3 regions of the Lentzea sp. NPDC059081 genome follow, and region 1 is predicted to be linked to each of the others. Evidence: riboswitches for the same ligand, from Rfam matches in the RefSeq annotation. Region 1 holds a riboswitch; each other region holds the start of a gene.

Region 1 (5,086 bases):
GGTGCTGAAGCTGGTCGAACGCTCGGACGTCCTGGTCGAGGGCTTCCGGCCGGGCGTCACCGAACGCTTGGGCATCGGGCCCGCGCAGTGCCTCGCCCGCAACCCACGCCTCATCTATGGACGGATGACCGGCTGGGGTCAGGACGGGCCCCTCGCCGACCGCGCCGGGCACGACATCAACTACATCGCCGTCGCCGGTGCGCTGGAGCCGTTGGGACGGGCAGGCGGGCCGCCGTCGTTCCCCATCAACCTGCTCGGCGACTTCGGCGGTGGAGGGCTGCTGCTGGCTCTCGGCGTGCTCGCGGCGCTGTACGAACGGGAGCGTTCCGGGCGTGGCCAGGTCGTGGACGCGGCCATGGTCGACGGGGCGGCGTTGCTGACGACGTTCCTGCACGGGATGAAGTCCGCGGGCATGTGGTCGGGTGGTCGCGGCGAGAACATGCTCGACGGCGGCGTGCCGTTCTACGACGTCTACGAGGCCGCGGACGGGCGGTTCGTGGCCGTGGGCGCGCTGGAGGAGAAGTTCTACGCCGACCTGGTGCGCGTGCTGGGCCTGGAGGACGCGCCCTCGCGCAACGACCCGGCGAAGTGGCCTGAGCTGCGCGACCGCATCGCAGCGGCGGTGAAGTCGCGGACGCGGGACGAGTGGGCGGAGCTCGCGGGGGACACGGACGCGTGCCTGGCGCCGGTGCTGGCCCCGGACGAGGCGGCACGGCATCCGCACAACACGGCGCGGGACACGTTCGTGGACGTCGCCGGTGCGCTGCACCCGGCTCCGGCGCCCCGGTTTGACCGGACTCCGGCCGCGGTTCCGACGCCTCCGGTGGAGACCGGGGCGAACACCGGGGAAGTGCTTGCCGGCATGGGTGTATCGGACGCCGAAATTATGGAACTGCGTCGGTCCGGAGTAATTGGATGAATGTTCGGGTGCGCATTAAATTGCGCCACGACGGCGTGACGGAGCGTGATGCCGCAGGTTCGGCATCCGGGTGAGGCCCGGTGCACCAGTCTCTGTCCAAGCTGTGGGATGCGAGGGAGTCCGTGTTCACCTCGTGCCTAGGACATCGGCGCTGGACACGGACCTCTTTAGCCGCCATTCGGGTGACATTGGGCGTCGTGCAGGCGTGCGCCACAGGCGGAACCTGACCCCGGATGGGCGTGGTCGTTGTTCATCGCACGGGTGAATGAGGGACCATGTCGGGTGACACGGCGGTCCGCCGCCTCAGCTGTGAGCGACATGGACGGAGAGGTACCTGTGAACCTCAAGAAGGTGCTAGTGCTGGCGGGCGTCGCGCTGGTGCTGTTCCTCCTGATCACCCAGCCCGAGCAGTCCGCTTCGGCGGTCCAGCAGGTCCTCGGCTGGCTGCGGCAGGGCGCGGAGTCGATCATCACCTTCGTCAGGAGCCTCTTCGGCACGGCGACGCCGATCCGCTAGTGACTGACGGTGATCTTCGACCGTTCGCGTTGAGCCGGACGGGTGGAATGCGGCCAATCACGCACTGGTAACGGGTGTTCTGGGGATTCAGGGTCTGGCGATTGTCAGACCTACCGAATACCTTCCGCTGCAATGGCCGATCCCCGACCGACGAGGAGGCATGGATGGTCGAGGACTCCGGGGTCCACGAGCTGTTGAAGCAGTGGGCGGCTGAACGGTCTGATGACGCAGAGATGCAGGAGGTGAACCGGATCAAGAACGCGTGGCTCGCGGAGGCTCCCCCCTCGGCGCCGGGCATTCCCGTGCAGCGGGGTGCCGCACGGAGCGGGTCGCGTGGCTTGGTCAAGGTCGACTCGGCGGATCCGGCCTACGTGGCCGCGATGCGCAAGCGGGCGCCGGAGGCACCCGAGGCGTTGCTCGCCGCCGCAGCGAGCTACTGGCAGCTCGTCGGTGACGTCAGCGAGGCCGAGCAGTGGTGGGACGCGGGCATCAGCCCGTTGGACCAGCGCGCGCTCGACTACCGCGCTGCCGGCCTGACTCCTGCCGACCTCGGGAGGCGCCTGGGACCGATGACGGTTCTCCAGCACCTTCGTCGTGGCTCCGCCGCGGCCTGGTGCGTCGCACGTCTGCAGAGGCAGCGCCGGGACGGCGTGGCGTAGAGGTAAGGGCTGTCGAGGAATCGGCAGCCCCGAGTTCATGTCCCTCACGGGCGGCCTCCTGGTCGGAGGCCTCACCCAAGTAGTGTGGAGGTCGTGCGCGGCCTCCTTACTCCCCAACGCTTGTTGATCGCGTTCGCCTGTCTGGCGGCGCTGGTCGTGTGTTGCGGGCTCGCGTACTGGCAGTGGCAGCGCTTCGAGTCCGCCAGCGGCACGTTCCAGAACCTCGGGTACGTGCTCCAGTGGCCGCTCTTCGGCCTCTTCCCCCTCTTCATGGTGTGGCGCTTCCGCCGCCTGGCGCGCCAGAACCGTGACGGGGCTCTCTCCGCACCGGAGCCGGTTGCACCCGGTCCCCGGCCGGTGACTACCGTTGACGCCGTCACACCCGCGCCTGTCGAGCACTTCGACGACGAAGAAGACGCGGAGCTCGCGGCCTACAACCGCATGCTCGCGGACCTCAACGCGCGGGACGGTCGTTGAGCGAAGGCGGGCAGATGAAGGGTGCGTTGACCCGGTTCCGGGTCATGGCTTACGTGGTCGGTGTCTTCCTGCTGCTCCTGGTCGTGGCGATGGTGCTCAAGTACGCCGCGGACATGGGCGGCGCGATGAAGGTCGTCGGCCCGATCCACGGCTTCCTCTACGCCATCTACCTGGTGATCTCGGTCGACCTGGCGCTCAAGCTGCGCTGGTCGATCAAGGGCACCCTGCTGGTGCTGCTCGCCGGCACCGTCCCGTTCCTGTCGTTCTGGGCGGAGCGCAAAGTGGTCGAGAAGACCGCGCAGGGCGTGCCGTTGTGACGTTTGGCCTGCTAGCGTCTGGGGCTGACAACTGAACACGGCCGTCGATGTCGCGCGGGAGAGTCCCACTGCACCCGATTTCTCGGGCAGGGGGCGCCGAAGGAGCAACTCCTCCCCGGAATCTCTCAGGTACAGGTACCGCACGACGAAGGCAACTCTGGAAAGCAGGCCCATCGGCCTCGCCCACGGTGCAAGCCGCGCTGCGCGCGGTGAAGCTCTCAGGCTCATGACAGAGGGGGAGGCTCGCTCAAGTGAGGAGTCTCCGATGGACCGTGTCATTCTTCTGTTGCCTCAGCCGGCCGTCCGGCTCTTCGGCGCACCCTGGAGGAGCGTTCTGATGTCCCGCCTCACGCCTCTGAACGCCGAGCACGAGCAGCTCGGCGCGATGTTCACCGACTTCGCGGGCTGGCGGATGCCGCTGCGCTACTCGAGCGAGCTCGCGGAACACCACGCGGTGCGCACGACCGCGGGCCTGTTCGACCTCACGCACATGGGTGAGATCGTCCTGACCGGGCCGCAGGCGGGCGAAGCCCTCGACTACGCGCTCGTCGGCCACATCTCCGCGCTGGCCGTCGGCAAGGCGCGCTACACGATGATCACGCAGGCCGACGGCGGCGTGATCGACGACCTGATCGTGTACCGGTTGGGCGACGAGGAGTTCATGGTCGTCGCGAACGCCTCGAACGCCGCCGTGGTCGCCGAGGCGCTGGTCGAGCGCGCCGCCGGGTTCGACGCGGTGGTCGAGGACAGGTCGACCGACTACGCGCTGATCGCGATCCAGGGCCCGAAGTCGGTCGAGATCCTGTCCGGCCTCACCGACACCGACCTCGCGACGGTCAAGTACTACGCCTCGTACCCGTCCTCGGTCGCGGGCGTCCCGGCGCTGCTGGCCCGCACCGGCTACACGGGCGAGGAGGGCTTCGAGCTCTTCGTCGCGCCGTCCGACGCCTCCGCCGTGTGGACCGCGCTGCTCGAGGCCGGTGCCGCGCACGAGCTGAAGCCGTGCGGGCTCGGCTGCCGCGACACGTTGCGCCTCGAAGCCGGGATGCCCTTGTACGGCAACGAGCTGACGACGTCGCTGACGCCGTACCACGCGGGCCTGGGCCGGGTCGTGAAGCTCGACAAGCCGGGCGACTTCGTGGGCCGCGACGCGCTGAGCAAGGTCTCGGAGTCCGATGTGGACTCGGTCCTGGTCGGTCTGAAGACTCCGGAGCGCCGCGCCCCGCGCCACGGCTACGCGGTGCTGAACGGCGACGAGGTCGTCGGCGAGGTCACCTCGGGCGCCCTGTCCCCGACGCTCGGCTACTCCGTCGCCATGGCCTACGTCTCGAAGGCGAGCGCGGAGCCGGGCACCCCTCTGCTGGTGGACGTCCGCGGCAAGAAGCAGCCGGTCGAGGTCGTCGCACTTCCGTTCTACAAGCGCGCCAAGTAGGGAGTTCTTCCAGATGTCCGACCAGTTCAACGCTTCCCTCGCGGAGTACGACCCCGAGGTTGCCGAGGCCGTCGCGGCCGAGCTGGCGCGCCAGCAGGGCACGCTCGAGATGATCGCCTCGGAGAACTTCACGCCCGTCTCGGTCCTGCAGGCGCAGGGCTCGGTGCTGACGAACAAGTACGCCGAGGGCTACCCCGGCCGCCGCTACTACGGCGGCTGCGAGCACGTCGACGTAGTCGAGCGCCTGGCCATCGAGCGCATCAAGGCCCTCTTCGGCGCCGGCTTCGCGAACGTGCAGCCGCACTCGGGCGCGCAGGCCAACGCGGCCGCCATGTTCGCCCTGCTGCAGCCCGGCGACACGATCCTGGGCCTGGACCTGGCGCACGGCGGCCACCTGACGCACGGCATGCGCATCAACTTCTCCGGCAAGCTCTACAACGTCGTGCCGTACCACGTCGCCGACTCGGACGGCCTGGTCGACATGGCCGAGGTCGAGCGCCTGGCCACCGAGCACCGGCCGAAGCTGATCGTGGCCGGCTGGTCCGCGTACCCGCGCCAGCTGGACTTCGCCGAGTTCCGCCGGATCGCCGACTCGGTCGACGCCTACCTGATGGTCGACATGGCGCACTTCGCCGGTCTCGTGGCCGCCGGACTGCACCCGTCGCCCGTGCCGCACGCGCACGTCACGACCACCACCACGCACAAGACCCTGGGCGGTCCTCGTGGCGGCGTGATCCTGTCCAACGAGGCGGACATCGCCAAGAAG
Region 2 (5,086 bases), on a different contig from region 1:
CGTCCTCGACGGGCGCGAACGGGTGCAGCGTCGAGAACTCCGGCCAGGTGATGGACTCCATCTCCGCGGTGGCGTTCAGCTTCATCGTGCAGGAGCCGAGCGGGATCATGCTGCGGTCCAGGGCGACGTCCTTGTCGGACAGCGCGCGCAGGTAGCGCAGCAGCGCCGTCTCGGAGCGGTGCGCGTGGAAGACCGGGTGGGTCAGGTAGTCGGACGTGCGGCGCAGGTCGGCCGGGATGCCGTCCGCGGTGTCGGCGTCGATGGCGTCCACATCGGACCCGGTGACGCCGAAGGCCTCCCACACGGCGACGACGTGGGCGCGCGTCGTCTTCTCGTCGCACGCGATGGCGACGACGTCGTCGTCGACCTTGCGCAGGTTGATGCCGGCCTCGCGGGCCTTCTCGACGACCGCGGCGGCCTCGCCGGGCACGCGGACCTCGACGGTGTCGAAGAACTCGCCGTGCACGACGTCCAGACCGGCCTCGCACAGGCCCGTGGCGAGCACGGTGGCCAGGCGGTGCACGCGGGTCGCGATGCCACGCAGGCCCTCGGGACCGTGGTAGACCGCGTACATCGAGGCGATCACGGCGAGCAGCACCTGCGCGGTGCAGATGTTGGACGTGGCCTTCTCGCGGCGGATGTGCTGCTCGCGCGTCTGCAGGGCCAGGCGGTAGGCCAGGGAGCCGTCGGCGTCGACCGAGACGCCCACGAGGCGGCCGGGCAGCTGGCGCTCCAGGCCGGAGCGGACGGCCATGTAGCCGGCGTGCGGGCCGCCGAAGCCGATCGGCACGCCGAAGCGCTGGGTGGTGCCGACGACGACGTCGGCGCCGATCTCGCCCGGCGCGCGCAGCAGCGTCAGTGCCAGCAGGTCGGCGACGACCACGGCCTGCGCGCCGGCGGCGTGGATCTCCTCGATCAACGCCTTCTGGTCGCGCACCACACCGGACGCGCCGGGGTAGGACAGCAGCACGCCGAAGAAGTCGCCGCCCAGGCCCAGGCCCTCGATGCCCTGCGACAGGTCGGCGACGACGATCTCGATGCCCAGCGGCTCGGCGCGCGTCTCGATGACGGCGAGCGTCTGCGGCAGCGTGTCGGCGTCGATGACGAACTTGTCCGACTTGGACTTGCCCGCGCGGCGCACCAGGGTCATGGCCTCGGCGGCGGCGGTCGACTCGTCCAGCATGGACGCGTTGGCGACGGGCAGCGCGGTGAGGTCGCCGACCATCGTCTGGAAGTTCAGCAGCGCCTCGAGGCGGCCCTGCGAGATCTCCGGCTGGTACGGCGTGTAGGCGGTGTACCAGGCGGGCGACTCGAGGACGTTGCGCAGGATCACGCCCGGCGTCACGGTGTCGTAGTAGCCCAGGCCGATCATCTGGGTCATCGGCCGGTTCTGCGCCGCCAGCGCGCGCAGCTCGGCGAGCGCCTCGGTCTCGGTGGCCGGGGCGGGCAGGTCCAGCACGAGGTCGCGCTCGTGGATGGACGGGGGAACCGCGTGCTGCGCCAGCTCCTCCAGCGACCCGACGCCGATGACGTCGAGGATCCGGGCGAGCTCGGCGGGGCGCGGGCCGACGTGGCGGTCGGCGAACGGGGTGCCGTGCTCGAGAGCGGCGAGCGGAATGCGGTCCTGCGTCATCTAACGCCTCCGGGGGCCTGAGGGCACACGTGTCCTGGTGCCCTCCCCGCTCTGTCCGTACCCCGAAGGGCGCCTGAGAGGTTCACCCGCTGCGGGAGCGGGCTTTCACCGTCGGCGGGACCCCCTCGCGGGGCTCCACTTTCCAGAGGCGTCTCGCTCGGGCGGTCCTGGATGCCTGAGAGGTTCCCGGGGAGGGACTTGCTCCTTCGGCGCCGGGCTCTGCGACCCGGTCTCTCCCGCCTGAGTTCAGCGACTACCCGAGAAGAATACCCGCAGGCAGCCCACCCAGTCCCCCCGGACGCGACCTACATCTCAGCACCGAGACCGGACAAGGCCGCGGAGACGGGGTCCTCCTGGTCGTCGCGCAGGGCCACGAGCAGGTGCCGGGCGCCCACGACGTCGTCCCCGCGCCGGGCCGCGACGAGCTTCGCGCCCTCGATCGCCCGCTCCACCGGGCCGCCCGCGGGCAGGGTCGCGCGGTCCACGCCCGCCGCGCGCAACGCCGCCGCCGCACCGGACTCGAGCTCGGGCCGCAGCTTCCTGCCCGCCGCCGACAGCTGCTGGTCGAGCGTCAGCACCGCGGCCACGAGGTCGCGGGAGGTGACGGTGCGGTCGCCGGCGACGGCGAGCCGTTCGGCCTCGGCGCGCACCGCGGTGAGCTCGGGCCCGCCCAGCCCCTGTCCGCGCACGACGAGCTTGGTCAGCCAGCGCACGTACCCGCCGCCGGACTCCCCTTCCAGCGCACCGGCCTTGCGCAGCAGCCACACCGCCGGAGCCTCCTCGGGTTCCGACGCCGCGCGCACGGCCGCCGCGGTGGCCTCGACGTCCACGCGTCGCACGGCCATCAGGTCCGCGACCCGGCCGAACTCCAGCGACAGCAACGCGAGCGACAGGTGGGTCGTGGTCAGCACGCCGTCGCCGGCCTGGCCGATCGCCGCGCGCAGGCAGGCGTCCAGCGCGACGCTGGCGGGCACCGGGGTGTCGACACGTGCCTGGTGGTGGGCGGCGCGCAGCAGCGTCGTGACGTCCGGACCGGCCTCGGTGGCGCCGCCGTCGCCGCTCGCCCAGTGCTCGGTCCCCCGCGCCATCGCCTGCGCCCGCAGCGACCTCACGCCGAGCTTGCGCCCGGGACCGGTGGTGTCGGCGAGCGCGATGAGCAGGTTCTCGGTGCCGACGAAGCCGAACTCCAGCCGGAACGCCCGTTGCACGGCCGCGGCCAGCGCTTTCACGACCTGCGAGGAAGGAGTGGGGGTCATGCCGGCAACGCTAGGGAGCCGGGGTGCCGCGGCGCCTCTGCCGACCGGCCACAGAGGACGGCCAGTCGGCCAGGAAGGGGTAGCCGGCCAGGAGGAGCGACCGGTCAGCCGGTCGCGCGCTCGCGGCGGCGGCGGGTCAGCTCGTCCTCGGTCATCGGGGCGATCTCGACGCCGTCCGCGCGTTCGGCCGGGAACTCGTGGATGGTCCCGCTGATCTCGCGCATCGCACCGCTCACCGCGATGCCGAACACGCCCTGGCCGCCCTGCAGCAGGTCGACGACCTCCTCCGGTGACGTGCACTCGTAGACGGTCGTGCCGTCGGAGAAGAGGGTGATCTTCGCGAGGTCCTGGACGCCGCGGCGGCGCAGGTGGTCGACCGCGACCCTGATGTTCTGCAGCGAGACGCCGGTGTCCAGCAGTCGCTTCACGACCTTCAGGACCAGGATGTCCTTGAACGAGTACAGCCTCTGGCTGCCGGAGCCGTGCGCCATCCGCACCGTCGGGGCGACGAGCCCCGTCCGGGCCCAGTAGTCGAGCTGCCGGTACGTGATGCCCGCGATCTGACACGCCGCGGGACCCCGGTAACCGACGAGCTCGTCCGGCAGCGAGGAGTCCGGGAACAGCTCGCCCTGCTGCCCGGATCCGGCCCTCAAGGGCGCTTCCTCGACCACGCCTGCCTCCCCTCGCGAACGGCCACGAAACTCGATGGCCGTCAAGCCGCCACGTCAGCTCGCGCGAACCAGCGACGTCCACTCGAGTTCGACGGTAGGACCGCTCCGAGGGCAGGTCAACGCGACGCGCGGGGAGTGTCGACCCTCAACCTGAAGTAGAGGGTCACACCGTCACCCGAAGTAGGACGTTCAGGTGACGTTTAGTGATCGTTTAGCGGGCCGATCGGGCACTGAGTAGCCCGATGGGGCGACACGCGGACGGAGCACGGGGGGCGTGAGCGAGACGAAGAGCGACAGACACCACAACCCGGATGTCTGCGCTCCTACGGTGCCGTCTCCGCGGCCTATGTATCCGCGCCCCTGAAGTCCTCCGGGGACACGGAGTCGAGGAACTCGCGGAACTTCTCCACCTCGTCCTCCTGCTCGTCCGGGATGATGAGGCCCGCCTCCGCCAGCACGGACTCCTCCGCGTGGATCGGCACCCCCACGCGCAGCGCCAGCGCCACCGAGTCCGAGGGGCGCGCGGACACCCGCACGTCGCCGTCGAACACGAGCTCGGCGAAGAACGTGCCCTCCTGCAGGTCGGTGATCCGCACCTGTTCGAGGTTGCGGCCCAGCGCCCCGATGACGTCCTTGAGGAGGTCGTGCGTCAGCGGCCTGGCCGGCCGGACGCCCTGTTGCTCGAGTGCGATGGCCGTGGCCTCCACGGAGCCGATCCAGATCGGCAGGTACCGCTCACCCTCGGTTTCGCGGAGCAGGAGGATCGGCTGGTTCTGGGGCAGCTCCACCCGGACGCCCACGACGCGCATCTCACTCATCGGGTCTCGCCTCCCTCTGACTCGTTGGGGAGTACCCGGCTCACTCCGAGCATCCCCCGGCGTATGCGTTCGACGCTACCCGCCAAGCGGGCCGTGTGCTCAATCGTTGCGGGCAGAACGTGATCAAGACGATTGACGCAGTCCCGCTCTCACCAACAACGTGTGCAACGAGGTGAACAGGTCAGCCAATTCCCGAACCGTCTCGGGATCTGAGAACGACTTCAGCACGACCACCTCGTGATCGGCTGCCGCGCGGACCGCGCGCAGGTGCTCGCGCTCGACGCCGAGCCCGGTCATCGTCCGGATCGTGCGGAGCGCGGTGATGTCGTCGGTGGTGAACCGGCCGGCGGGGCCGGGGCGCAGCAGACCGTCGCGCTCCAGCTGGGACAGCTGGTCGGCGCCGAGGCCGGTGCTCGCCAGCAGATCGGCCCGCGAGACCGAGCCCGCGTCGGCCGGGGTGGCGTCGAGCTGGTCGCGGATCACCTTGAGCGGCAGGTACCTGTCCCGCTGGGCGGACAGCACGAACCGCAGCCTCTCGACGTCCGCCCGGCTGAACTGGCGGTAGCCGGAGGCGGTGCGTGCCGGGCGGACCAGCCCCTCCGCTTCCAGGAAGCGGATCTTGGAGATGGTCACGTCGGGGAACTCGGGGCGAAGCTGTGCGAGCACCGCCCCGATGCTGAGCACCCCGCGCTGTGGCCGCCCGGCCGT
Region 3 (5,086 bases), on a different contig from region 1:
CACGCCGATCGCACCCGCGGTCAGCAGGAACCGGACCACGCCGTCGTCGTCGGCCCCCGGCACGAACTTCGTGTAGTAGTGCAGGACCGCCGGGACGATGCCGGCCGCGCCGTTGGTCGGTGCGGTGACGACCCGGCCGCCCGCCGCGTTCTCCTCGTTGACGGCCAGCGCGAAGAGGGTCACCCAGTCCATGACCCGCAGCGGGTCGGTGACGAAGTGCTCGCCCTCCAGGCGCTTGCGCATCTCGGCGGCGCGGCGGCGGACCTTCAGGCCGCCGGGCAGCACGCCGTGCTCGGTGCAGCCGCGTTCGACGCACTCCTGCATGACGTGCCAGATGTGCAGCAGCCCCGACCGCACCTCGTCCTCGGTGCGCCACGACAGCTCGTTGGCCATCATGATCTCGCTGATCGACAGCCCGGTCTCGCGGCAGCGCGCGAGCAGCTCGTCGCCGGTGAGGAACGGGTGCGGCAACGGCGTGGTGTCCGGCTTGATCCGGTCGGTGCCCGAGGCGTTCTCGTCGACGACGAACCCGCCGCCGATCGAGTAGTAGACGGCGTGCTCGACCGAAGTGCCCCCGCTGAACGCCTCGAAGCTCATCCCGTTGGGGTGCAGAGGAAGCGACTTGCGGCGGTGCATGATGAGGTCGTGGTCGTGCCGGAACGCGATCTCGTGCGTGCCGCCGAGCCGCAGCCGTCCACTCGCGACGATCTCGTCGACGCGCCCGGCCGCGACCGCGGGGTCGACCTCCTCGGGGAGGTTGCCCTCCAGGCCGAGGAAGACGGCCTTGGGGCTCCCGTGGCCGTGCCCGGTGGCGCCGAGCGAACCGAAGAGCTCGACGTGCACCCGGTCCACTCCGGACAGGCGCTCGCCGAGCTTCTCGACGAACATCGCCGCCGCGCGCATCGGACCGACCGTGTGCGAGCTGGACGGTCCGATGCCGACGGAGAACAGGTCGAAGACGCTGATGGCCATGTCAGTCGGACTTGGTGAGCTCGGCGTACTTCGCCGCCGTGAGCAGGTTCTCGGCCGACTCGACGCGAACCTTGAACAGCCAGCCGGCGCCGTAGGGGTCGCTGTTGACGATCGCCGGGTCGTCGACGACGGCGCCGTTGACCTCGATCACCTCGCCGGTGACGGGCGAGAACAGGTCGCTGACGGACTTGGTGGACTCGAGCTCGCCGCAGACCTCGTTGGTGATCACCTTCGCGCCGACCTCCGGCAGCTGCACGAAGACGATGTCGCCGAGCGCGTCCGCGGCGTACTCGGTGATTCCGCAGGTCAGCGGGTCCTGGGTGCCCGGCGTCCAGTCGACCCACTCGTGCTCGGTGGTGTAGAGCAGGTTCTCGGGGAACTGCACGGCGACTCCTCTGGCTGGTGACGGGTCAAGGACACACTTGCGCCCCCTCCGCCGTGCAGAGTTGCCTACCCCGAGCGGTCTTGCTGCCTGAGAGTGTGCGGGAGCTTGCCCCTTCGGCGCCCCGACTCCGACGTCGAGGTCTCTCCCACTCGGGTTCCGGCGCTGACGCGCCACGGCCGGTCTTCAGTTCTCGGGGCCGAACGCTATGTGCGGGCCCCGCCGGGTGTCAACGCGAACCGGTCGAGTCACACGCGAGAGCGGCCCGAGTCGCCCTGTCCTAGATGAACAACCACACGGGTGCGTGATAGTGCGATCAGCACAGTGACATGACCTTCCCACTGCCCCACATTGTGAGATGTCGGCCACCGAACGGAGGAGTCATCGTGCGGATCGCAGTTCCCCGCGAGATCAAGAACCACGAGTACCGCGTCGCTCTCACCCCTGCCGGTGCGCACGAGCTGACGAGCCGCGGGCACGACGTGTTCGTCGAGCAGGGCGCCGGTCTGGGCTCCGCGATCACAGACGAGGAGTACCTCGCCGCGGGCGCCAAGGTGCTCGCGACCGCCGACGACGTGTGGGCGGAGGGCGACCTGGTCCTCAAGGTCAAGGAGCCGATCGCCGAGGAGTACCCCCGTCTCCGCGCCGGCCAGACCCTCTTCACCTACCTCCACCTCGCCGCCGACAAGCCGCTGACCGAGGCGCTGCTCGCGTCCGGCACCACCGCCATCGCCTACGAGACCGTGCAGCTGCCGAACCGCGCGCTGCCGCTGCTCGCCCCGATGTCCGAGGTCGCGGGCCGCCTGGCCCCGCAGGTCGGCGCGTTCAGCCTGATGAAGCCCTCCGGCGGCCGCGGCGTGCTGCCCGGCGGCGTCCCCGGTGTCGCCCCGGCCCGCGTGGTCGTGATCGGCGGCGGCGTGGCGGGCGTCAACGCCGCCACCATCGCCGTCGGCATGGGCGCCGACGTGCAGATCCTCGACACCAACGTCGACCGCCTGCGCCAGATCGACGCCCAGTTCTCCGGCCGTCTGCGCACGCTCGCCTCGAACTCGTTCGCCATCGAGCAGGCCGTCCGCGAGGCCGACCTGGTCATCGGCGCCGTGCTGGTACCGGGCGCCGCGGCCCCGAAGCTGGTCTCGAACGCCCTGGTGGCCGAGATGAAGCCGGGTTCGGTGCTCGTCGACATCGCGATCGACCAGGGCGGCTGCTTCGAGGACTCCCGCGCCACCACGCACGCCGAGCCGACCTACGAGGTCCACAACTCGGTGTTCTACTGCGTGGCCAACATGCCGGGCGCCGTCCCGCGCACCTCCACCTACGCGCTGACCAACGTGACGCTGCCGTACGCCGTCGCGCTGGCCGACAAGGGCTGGGAGAAGGCGCTCAAGGACGACCGTTCGCTCGCCTTGGGCCTCAACGTCCACGCCGGCCTGCTGACCAACGGCCCGGTGGCTGACGCGACCGGCCTGCTGCACACGCCGCTGGAGTCCGTCGTCTGAAGACCAACCGAATGAATGAGGCCCCCGCACGCGTGAATCGCTGCGGGGGTTTCGCCTATCTGAGTGCTTTGACGCGCGCCTTGATGCCGTCGATCACGCAGTCCAGCCCGAACTCGAACTGGCGGTCCAGCGACCAGATCTCCCTCTCGTCCAGCATCGCGACGTACCGGGGGTGCTTCTCGCGGTAGAGGTCGGCGATCTTGCCCAGGTCAGGGGGCGGCGAGTCCATCCCGCCGCGTCCGACGAAGTTGACCTCCGCGATCGCGTACCCGTTGACGTAGCTGCCCACAGCGGAGATCGACTGCGCGGCGGCCACGGTGCTCAGGCCCGCGCGCAGCATCGGCCCGAACATGGCGTCCGCGTAGGCCACCGCGTTCGGGCCGATGGTGTTGAACTGCCCGATCCCGCGGATCCACCACGGGTGCTCGAGCGCGAGCCGGCGCAGCTCGTGCATCATCGCGCGCACCGCGGTCTCCCAGTCGGTTTCGGGATCGGGCAGGGTGAACTCGCCGTAGATCTCGTCGAGGCAGAGCTCGATCAACGCGTCCTTCGTCGGCACGTGCCAGTACAGCGACATGGGTGCGGCGCCGAGCGCGGCCGCGAGCTTCCGCATGGACAGCTTCTGCAGGCCGTCGGCGTCCAGCATCTCCATCGCCTTGCGGACGATGGCCTCACGGCTCAGGCCGAGGGGCTGGCCGCTGCCGGGCCGGGGCTTGCTGAACCACACGCTCTCCACATCGCGATCCTAGGCACGCCTCAGCAGAACACCGGCGACCACACCTCCCAGGAACACGGCGACAGCGCCGATGACCAAGCTGACGCTCATCCCGTTGGAGAACGCCTCGCGCACGACGGCGATGTCGGCGCCGCTGTGCAGTGCCTCGCTCAACGACCGGCCGGGAACGCCCTCGGGCAACGAGGCCGCGAACCGCGCCGACAGCAGCGCCCCGAGCACGGCGATGCCGAAGGACGACCCGAGCTCCGTCAGCGTTCCCGACAGCCCGGACGCGATGCCGGCGCGTTCCGGCGGGATCGACCCCATCAGCGCGTTGACGGCAACCGGTTGCGACACACCGACTCCGACGCCGATGAGGACCAGCCCGGCCAGCGTCGGCGGGTAGGTCGTGCCGATCGACAGCAACGCCACGCCGCTCGCGACGACCGTCATGCCCAGCACCATCGCCCGGCCGGCTCCCAGCCTGATCACCAGCTGCCCCAACGTGTTGCTGGTGACGAGCAACGCGATCGCCATCGGCGCCACGCGCACACCGGCCTCCAGCGGGCTGTAGCCGAGCACGCCCTGGAGGTGTTGCGTCAGCAGGAAGAGCGAGCCCGCCATGCCGAACGCCGCCAGCACCCCCGAGGCCACCGCACCGGTGAACCGGCGGTCGGCGAAGAACCCGAGGTCGAGCATCGGCTCCGGAGTGTGCCGTTCCCAGAACGCGAAGCCGGCCATGGTCACCAGGCCGACCGCGACGGGCACGCCGAACTCCGGTGAGCCGAACCCGTGCTCCGGCACCGAGATCACCGCGTACACGAGCGACACCATGCCGATGATCGACAGGACCGACCCGAGCACGTCCGGCCTGCGCACGGTCGGGTCCTTCGACTCGGGCACCAGGAACGCGACGGCCGAGATCGCGAGGACCGCCACCGGCACGTTGACCAGGAACACCGAGCCCCACCAGAAGTGCTTGATCAGCGCACCGCCGATCACCGGCCCGGCAGCGAACCCGAGGCTGGTGACCGCCGCCCAGATGCCGATGGCCTTGGGCCTCTCCTTGTCGTCGAACAACTGCATCAACACGGCCAGCGTGCCCGGCATCAGCACCGCGGCACCGACGCCCATGAAGCCGCGGGCCGCGATCAACGCCTCGGACGACCCCGCGTAGGCCGCCACGGCACTGCCCGCCCCGAACAGCAGCAACCCGGCCAGCAGCGCCTTCTTACGGCCGAACCGGTCGCTCAGCGACCCGGTCGTGAGCAGCAGGCCCGCCAGCGCGAGCGAGTAGGCGTTGATCATCCACTGGATGTCCGCGGTGCTGGCATCGAGACCGGTGGAGATCGACGGGATCGCCACGTTCAGAACGGTGTTGTCCAGCACCACGACCATGACGGACAGGCAGAGCACGCCCAGCACGGCCCAGCGCTGCGGGTGCGGGCGCACCCCGACCTTCTCGGTCGTCGAAGTCATCTCGTCCCCCTTACGGTGTACGAGCAACTTACAGCGTAC

What was found. A riboswitch is a leader RNA that binds a small molecule or an ion and turns the genes downstream of it on or off. The one in region 1 is predicted to bind glycine.
Region 2: it holds a riboswitch for glycine, as region 1 does, so the genes downstream of both, gcvP (aminomethyl-transferring glycine dehydrogenase) here and gcvT (glycine cleavage system aminomethyltransferase GcvT) in region 1, are expected to answer to the same signal.
Region 3: it holds a riboswitch for glycine, as region 1 does, so the genes downstream of both, gcvH (glycine cleavage system protein GcvH) here and gcvT (glycine cleavage system aminomethyltransferase GcvT) in region 1, are expected to answer to the same signal.

What each region holds. Positions count from the first base shown of each region.
Region 1 covers NZ_JBHYGW010000058.1:1,042-6,127, reverse strand. The annotation lists gene ACFWV3_RS45535 (CaiB/BaiF CoA transferase family protein) at 1-919, shown strand, start outside; gene ACFWV3_RS45530 (hypothetical protein) at 1,256-1,435, shown strand; gene ACFWV3_RS45525 (helix-turn-helix transcriptional regulator) at 1,600-2,094, shown strand; gene ACFWV3_RS45520 (hypothetical protein) at 2,215-2,571, shown strand; gene ACFWV3_RS45515 (DUF3817 domain-containing protein) at 2,586-2,888, shown strand; glycine riboswitch at 2,934-3,039, shown strand; glycine riboswitch at 3,040-3,131, shown strand; gene gcvT (glycine cleavage system aminomethyltransferase GcvT) at 3,226-4,320, shown strand; gene glyA (serine hydroxymethyltransferase) at 4,334-5,086, shown strand, end outside.
Region 2 covers NZ_JBHYGW010000010.1:72,522-77,607, reverse strand. The annotation lists gene gcvP (aminomethyl-transferring glycine dehydrogenase) at 1-1,633, opposite strand, end outside; glycine riboswitch at 1,786-1,882, opposite strand; gene ACFWV3_RS22885 (Clp protease N-terminal domain-containing protein) at 1,939-2,889, opposite strand; gene ACFWV3_RS22880 (MerR family transcriptional regulator) at 2,994-3,560, opposite strand; gene ACFWV3_RS22875 (bifunctional nuclease family protein) at 3,905-4,378, opposite strand; gene ACFWV3_RS22870 (MerR family transcriptional regulator) at 4,502-5,044, opposite strand.
Region 3 covers NZ_JBHYGW010000027.1:67,087-72,172, reverse strand. The annotation lists gene ACFWV3_RS37260 (L-serine ammonia-lyase) at 1-972, opposite strand, end outside; gene gcvH (glycine cleavage system protein GcvH) at 974-1,357, opposite strand; glycine riboswitch at 1,423-1,515, opposite strand; gene ald (alanine dehydrogenase) at 1,741-2,853, shown strand; gene ACFWV3_RS37245 (TetR/AcrR family transcriptional regulator) at 2,909-3,589, opposite strand; gene ACFWV3_RS37240 (MFS transporter) at 3,599-5,047, opposite strand.